Actinoalloteichus hymeniacidonis: one gene and its partner. The protein of the gene in region 1 binds, or shares a complex with, the protein of each later gene. Links are inferred from orthologs where the notes say so. Each region holds a gene or a part of one and is shown in the gene's direction. Other genes may lie near its edges.

Region 1 (2,888 bases):
TCTCCGAGCGCGGGCCCGCCCCGTACGGAGATCGAATCGCAGGAGCTCACTTCGGTTCGATCGCCGTCGACCTGGTTGGTCTGCGAGTCGATCTCCGGACTCGCGTAGGCCTCGGCATCGGTCACCTGGCCCGCGAGTTCCGTCACGGCGGTAGCGCAGTCGGCCGTGCCGTGTGCCTCGGCGAACTGGATCGCCGCGCCGGTGGTGAAGAACGAACAGGGCCGTTGATCGCCTGCTTCATGATGTCCGATGTAGTGATAGACCGTCCGGACCGTCTCCCGGGGGCTGTTGGGGCGGACGCTGCCACCGGTGCCGAAGCCGGGGCTCTCGCCACCTGCCCCACTCCCGGAGCCGCGGCCACCGAAGGCGCACTCGACGAAGGTGAGCGCGACGAAGAGCAGGATCAGCAACATCAGCAACTTGCGCACGAACTTGTTGCGCAGGATGCGGCGCCACAGAGGTGCGGGCGGTTCCGGCGGTGCGCCATCCGGATGGGCCGCCTTGTACCGCTGAAACTCTTGGAAGCGACGGAACTCCTCGAATTCACGCCGGGCGACGGGGTCGAGCTGGTCCGCTGCGTTCCCTGCCGGGGGTTCGGTGGGAACGGCAGGTAGCGCGGCTTGTCGCGGGGGCACCTCGTCTGGATTGTCAGGGCGTTGGAGTTCGGCCACCTCCACATCATGCCGTGGCTGATCGGCTGCAGGTAGTGACTCGGAAGCACGGTCTTCGGCAGCCCGGGTGCTACGGCACACATCGGGGTTCGCAGGCAGAGGTTGTCCGACCTCGGCCTCGTCGAGGTGGTGGTGCCAGCCCGGGCACGGGGACGTTTCGCGATGGGTTAACCTAGTCGTCAGTTCTACCGAAGACCGCTGGTTTCGTGCGCAGGCGACTGCGTCACGACGAAGGCCCGTTGTGGAAATGGGCGGCCCGCGCAGGAGGAACGAGGCTCGTCGACGTCATCCTTGGATGACGGTCGCTTTCACGCCCCGTGCCGTCTTGCGCCGGGGCGTTCGTCTTCTCCGCATGGACTTCGCTTCGGGATCAGCAGACCCGAGCACCGTCGTTCGGCCACGCCCGAACGACATTCGATGCGTAGAGAGGAGGCGACATGGCCAAGTCCGACAAGGTCGATGCGGTTACCGAGATCTCAGACCGTTTCCGTTCTGCTTCGGCAGCGGTGATCACCGAGTACCGCGGGCTCTCCATGGCACAGCTCAACGAGCTGCGTCATGCGCTCGGCCAGGGCGCCACGTACCGCGTCGCGAAGAACACGCTGGCCAAGCGCGCCGCGTCGGACGCCGGGGTGGACGGTCTCAGCGACCTGTTCACCGGTCCGACCGCCATCGCATTCGTCGAGGGCGAGCCCGTCGATGCAGCCAAGGCCCTGCGCGACTTCGCGAAGGACAACAAGGCGCTCGTCATCAAGGGCGGCTACATGGACGGCCGCGCGCTGTCCGTGGACGAGGTCAACAGCATTGCCGACCTCGAGTCTCGCGACGTGCTGCTCGCCAAGATGGCGGGAGCGCTGAAGGCCAACCTGTCTAAGGCCGCGTACATGTTCGCAGCGCCTGCGACGAAGGCCGCCAGGCTCATGGTCGCGCTGGAAGAGAAGAAGCAGGAAGGCGCGGCCCCCGAGGCCGAGGCCGCCGACGCTCCGGCCGAAGGCTGAGCACCCACCCACCATCCACCTGCCCGACGGATATTCCAACCGGGTGGGTCAGCTAGAGAGGAACAGCCATCATGGCGAAGCTTTCCAACGCAGAGCTGCTCGACCAGTTCAAGGAGATGACCCTCCTGGAGCTGTCCGGCTTCCTGAAGGAGTTCGAGGAGGCGTTCGACGTCACCGCCGCCGCCCCGGCCGCCGTGGTTGCCGCAGGCCCGGCCGCAGCTGCTGAGGTCGTCGAGGAGAAGTCCGAGTTCGACGTGGTCATCGAGGCCGCAGGCGACAAGAAGATCCAGGTCATCAAGGTCGTCCGTGAGCTCGTCAGCGGCCTGGGCCTGAAGGAGGCCAAGGAGCTCGTCGAGAGCGCGCCGAAGGCCGTCCTCGAGGCTGTCGCCAAGGACGCCGCCGACGCGGCCAAGGAGAAGCTCGAGGGTGCGGGCGCCAAGGTCACCGTCAAGTGACCAGGCTTTGACGCACGCTCTGTCAGGGGGCGGATCCCACTGGGGTCCGCCCCCTGATTTTGTTTCCGCATCACGGGCAGGTGGCCTCTTCCGGGCGGGCGATGGTGACGCGAGGTGACCGCCTGCTGGGCCACGCGAGTGATCGGCGCGTGCCGTCTTGACTCCGCCGCCGACCGGAGTCACTCTGTTGTCGTGCGAGTGGCGGCATCGCCGGTGCCACTCGACAGTCGCCGGGATTGCGGCTAGACTGGCTCTTTGCGCTGCCCACTTTCCGCCTGCCCTCTGTCGGGGCGTAGGATGTTGGGCACCACTGCACCCTTGACAGCTGTGTTAGTCGGCTGCTAGCGCCGCTGCTTAGCCAGCTACCAGTCCCTGGAAGGACGCATCTTGGCAGTCTCCCGCGCGACCCAGGCCACTGCTGCGACCAACTCCATGTCGGGGATCCCTGGGGCACCCAAGCGGGTCTCGTTCGCGAGGATTCGTGAACCGCTCAGGGTGCCTGATCTGTTGGACCTTCAGGTCCAGTCCTTTGAATGGCTCACCGGTGCCGACGCGTGGTTCCAACGCCGCATTGATGCGGGCGAGGACCTGCCAATCGGTGGGCTTGAAGAGGTCTTGAACGAGATCTCCCCGATCGAGGACTTCTCCGGCTCGATGTCCCTCTCCTTCTCCAGCCCGCGCTTCGACGAGGTCAAGGCCTCTGTCGAGGAGTGCAAGGACAAGGACATGACATATGCGGCGCCGTTGTTCGTCACCGCAGAATT
Region 2 (3,261 bases), 1.7 Mb from region 1 along the record:
TCGAACGCAGTAGGGTCGTGGTGGACGCCGCATGGGCGAGCGCGGCGGCCCAGGACAGCCGACCGTCGCAGCCCGAGGGCAAAGGGCCGTTCGGCCTGCAGCTCTCCCGGGTGTTCACCGACCTGCTGGCCAAGGCGACGATCACCGATGCGGGGGTGCATCGTCGCTATCTCGACGTCGCGGCCATGCGCAGCCATCCCCGTGAACTCGCTCGTCCTCGGTTCCTACTGAGCACCATGCGTGCCGCGCTGCGGTCCACCTCGTCGTAAACCCTGCTCGGGCAGGCGCCCGCGATCAGAACCCCTCGGTGGCGGGCGGTCGGCGACCGACCACCCGCCTCGGGGGAGACGGCTCAGCCGGTCCGGCTGGCCGACCTCCGCTTGGACGAACTCGGCCTGCGCCGCGATTCCGGGGTGACGGCGGGCGCGGCCGCCGATGTGGCGGGCGGTCCGGAGTCGCCCGTGCTGGACTCCGGATCCGAGATCGACGGAACCTGGTGGATGGACAGCAGCCGCAGACCGAGGGTCTGGACCCGGACCAACAGGCTGTGCAGCGCGGCGTCATCGAGGATCGTTCCGCGCAGGATCGCCTCCTGGGTGTTGCGACCGACGCTCATCTCGGGGAAGACCTGCGCGATTCGGTACACCGACCGGCCCGCTACGCGCAGTTCGTAGGAGCGGTTCGTCGTCGAGGACTGTGTCGGGGCCGGATCCACCGGCGGCCACTGGTCAACGCTCATCGGATACCGCCTCCTCGCCGGGATCGACGGCTGGATGGTCGCCTACCAGCGGTTGGCGTGAGGGGACAACTGAATTGGTCATCGTCGACTCCTTCGGCGAACGGGTGACCTGGAGTGTCCGAGGCTTGATCGGGCACCGTCTCGACGGTGCCCGAGACATCGCGTGTTGTCCGCGATTCGCCCGTGAATCCACTCGGTCGATATGCGAGTCCGCCACCAGCGGACGGTAGCCCCATCGTGGTTGCGGTACCTGCGGCTGCGGCGACGTGGGGTTGGGCAACCCCCGGGCGACCTGGGTGGCCTTGTGTGTGACACAGTGGTGGGCAAGAGGCCGGTCGAAGATCTCGGACTCGCGGCGTGAGCCCGACGGTCGAGGCGGATCAGGCGGAGTCGACGGCGGACCGACCTCATCACACCACGCATCCGGCGATGGCGTTGTGCTGTGCGAGTCCGATGCTCGGGCCTGCACGGCTGGTATGCCGTGTCCAGCGATCGACGTGGTGTAGAATTCGTCGGCGAAGTGTTCGAAAGGTGAGGGGTCGTAGGTGCCACCCAAGCAGCGCAAGACGTTCGAGGCGACACTCGAACTTGAGGCTGGCAATGCAGCCATGGTCGATCTCGGAAAGATGCTCGGCCCGACGGGTGTCAACACCCGAAACGTCAAGCTCGAGTACGACGAGAACACCTCCGCTCACCGAGGCGAGATCGTTCCCGTGGTGGTCTCGGTCTTCGAGGACCGGACCTACACCCTCCGGTACAAGACCCCGCCCACCAGCTTCCTGATCCGTCAGGCGATGGGCGCGAAGTCCGGCTCCGAGCGTCCCGGGCACGTTCCCGGCGGCACGCTCACCAAGGAGCAGGTCCAGGCGATCGCCGAGCGCAAGATGCCCGACCTGAACGCAGGCGGCGACTTGGACGCAGCGATGAAGATCGTCGCGGGTTCCGCGCGGTCCATGGGCGTCACCGTCGAGGGCTGATATCCCGGCGGTTCGATGCTGAGCGAGGCTGTTCACTGAAGGGGGCTACCCGGCCGGGTAGCCCCCTTCAGTCTTGTCGGAGGGCAGCTGTGACCGCGCCGCATCATGCCCAGCCGGGCGGTCGTGCTGCCCGACCGGGCTAATACGGGTGCGAGGGCGCGGATCAGACGCCGCCCGCGAGGCTCTCCAGCTTGACGTCGGGATGCTTGCGCAGTAGTAGCCGAAGCGTGATGTCATCGGTGAATAGTGCGAGTTCCGCGCCATCGCCCCTGGTCAGGACCTCGCTGGAGTGTCCGTCGATCAGTTTGCGTTCGTTCGGATCGCCGAGCCTGCGGACCACGGTGTAGGGCAGGTGGTTCAACAGGATCGTCACGCCGAACTCGTTCTGTAGACGGTCCGTGGCCACCTCGAACTGCATGGGGCCGACTGCGGCGAAGATCGGCGTCGCCTCGCCACGACGGTCCGAGCGCAGTACCTGTACCACGCCCTCCTGTTCGAGCTGTTCCACGCCGCGCCGGAACTGCTTGGCCCGTCCGGGGTCCTTGGCCGCCACGGTCGCGAAGTGACGCGGGGCGAAGCTTGGCAGACCGGGGAAGGTGACCTTCGGCTTGCCTGCGTACAGCGTGTCGCCGACTCGAAGGTTCGAGGCATTGACCAGGCCGATCACGTCGCCGGGATAGGCGACGTCCAGGGTGCTGCGTTGCTGCCCGAAGACCTGCTGGGCGTACTTCGTCGCGAAGGGCCTGCCCGAGGCGGCGTGGGTGACGACCATGCCTCGGTCGAAACGCCCGGAACAGACCCTGGCGAAGGCCACCTGATCGCGATGGGCACGGTCCATCCCGGTCTGCACCTTGAAGACGAAAGCGGAGAACGGTGCCTCCAACGATCGGGCGCCGCCGTCGACGTCCGGGCGGGGAGTGGGCCGAGGCGCCAGCTCCACGAGGAGGTCCAAGAGGTGCTTGACGCCGAAGTTGAGCACCGCCGAGCCGAACAGCACCGGGGTCGCCTTCGCGTCGAGGAACTCGTCGTAGTCCATGTCGGCACCGGAGATCGACAACAGCTCCGACTCCTCGCCCGCCTGCTCCCATTCCTCGCCGACGGATTCGGCCGCCTCGTCCGCCGTCATGGTCTGTATGGTCGCGCGGCTGGCGCCCGCCGCATTGCGGGTGAAGCCGATGAAGCCGCCATCGGTCCGATCGAGCACGCCCTTGAAGGCACCCGCCTCGCCGACCGGCCAGGTCAGCGGCATCGGACGCAGCGAGATCCGCTCGGAGATCTCGTCACACAGTTCCAGGGCGCCTCGGCCTGGCCGGTCCCACTTGTTGACGAAGGTGATCACCGGGATATTGCGATGCCGACAGACGTCGAAGAGCTTGAGCGTCTGGGGCTCGAGGCCCTTGGCCGCGTCGAGCAGCATCACCGCGCAGTCGACAGCTGCGAGCACCCGGTAGGTGTCCTCGGAGAAGTCGGAGTGGCCGGGGGTGTCCAACAGGTTGATCACCGTGTCGCCGTAGGCGAACTGCAGGGCGGCGGAGGTGATCGAGA

Evidence for each region.
Region 2: rplJ (region 1) and BKA25_RS16640 share a complex: the UniProt entries of both Bacillus subtilis proteins name them as parts of the ribosomal stalk of the 50S ribosomal subunit. The link is inferred for Actinoalloteichus hymeniacidonis from one-to-one orthologs.

The regions. Positions count from the first base shown.
Region 1 is NZ_JACHIS010000001.1:5,718,270-5,721,157, reverse strand. It holds rplJ (50S ribosomal protein L10), read left to right. Parts: upstream 1-1,108; coding sequence 1,109-1,669; downstream 1,670-2,888. Other genes in the region: rpoB (DNA-directed RNA polymerase subunit beta), read left to right, coding at 2,512-2,888; rplL (50S ribosomal protein L7/L12), read left to right, coding at 1,741-2,124; BKA25_RS24315 (hypothetical protein), read right to left, coding at 1-671. UniProt on the Bacillus subtilis protein: Forms part of the ribosomal stalk, playing a central role in the interaction of the ribosome with GTP-bound translation factors (such as IF-2, EF-Tu, EF-G and RF3).
Region 2 is NZ_JACHIS010000001.1:4,043,688-4,046,948, reverse strand. What follows is about bases 248-3,000. They hold BKA25_RS16640 (uL11 family ribosomal protein), read left to right. Parts: upstream 248-1,284; coding sequence 1,285-1,716; downstream 1,717-3,000. Other genes in these bases: BKA25_RS16635 (peptide chain release factor 3), read right to left, coding at 1,880-3,000; BKA25_RS16645 (DUF8691 family protein), read right to left, coding at 353-739; BKA25_RS16650 (NAD(P)/FAD-dependent oxidoreductase), read left to right, coding at 248-269. Also shown: more of BKA25_RS16650, read left to right, coding at 1-247; more of BKA25_RS16635, read right to left, coding at 3,001-3,261. UniProt on the Bacillus subtilis protein: Forms part of the ribosomal stalk which helps the ribosome interact with GTP-bound translation factors. Required to recruit RqcH, which is part of the ribosome quality control system (RQC), to stalled 50S ribosomal subunits.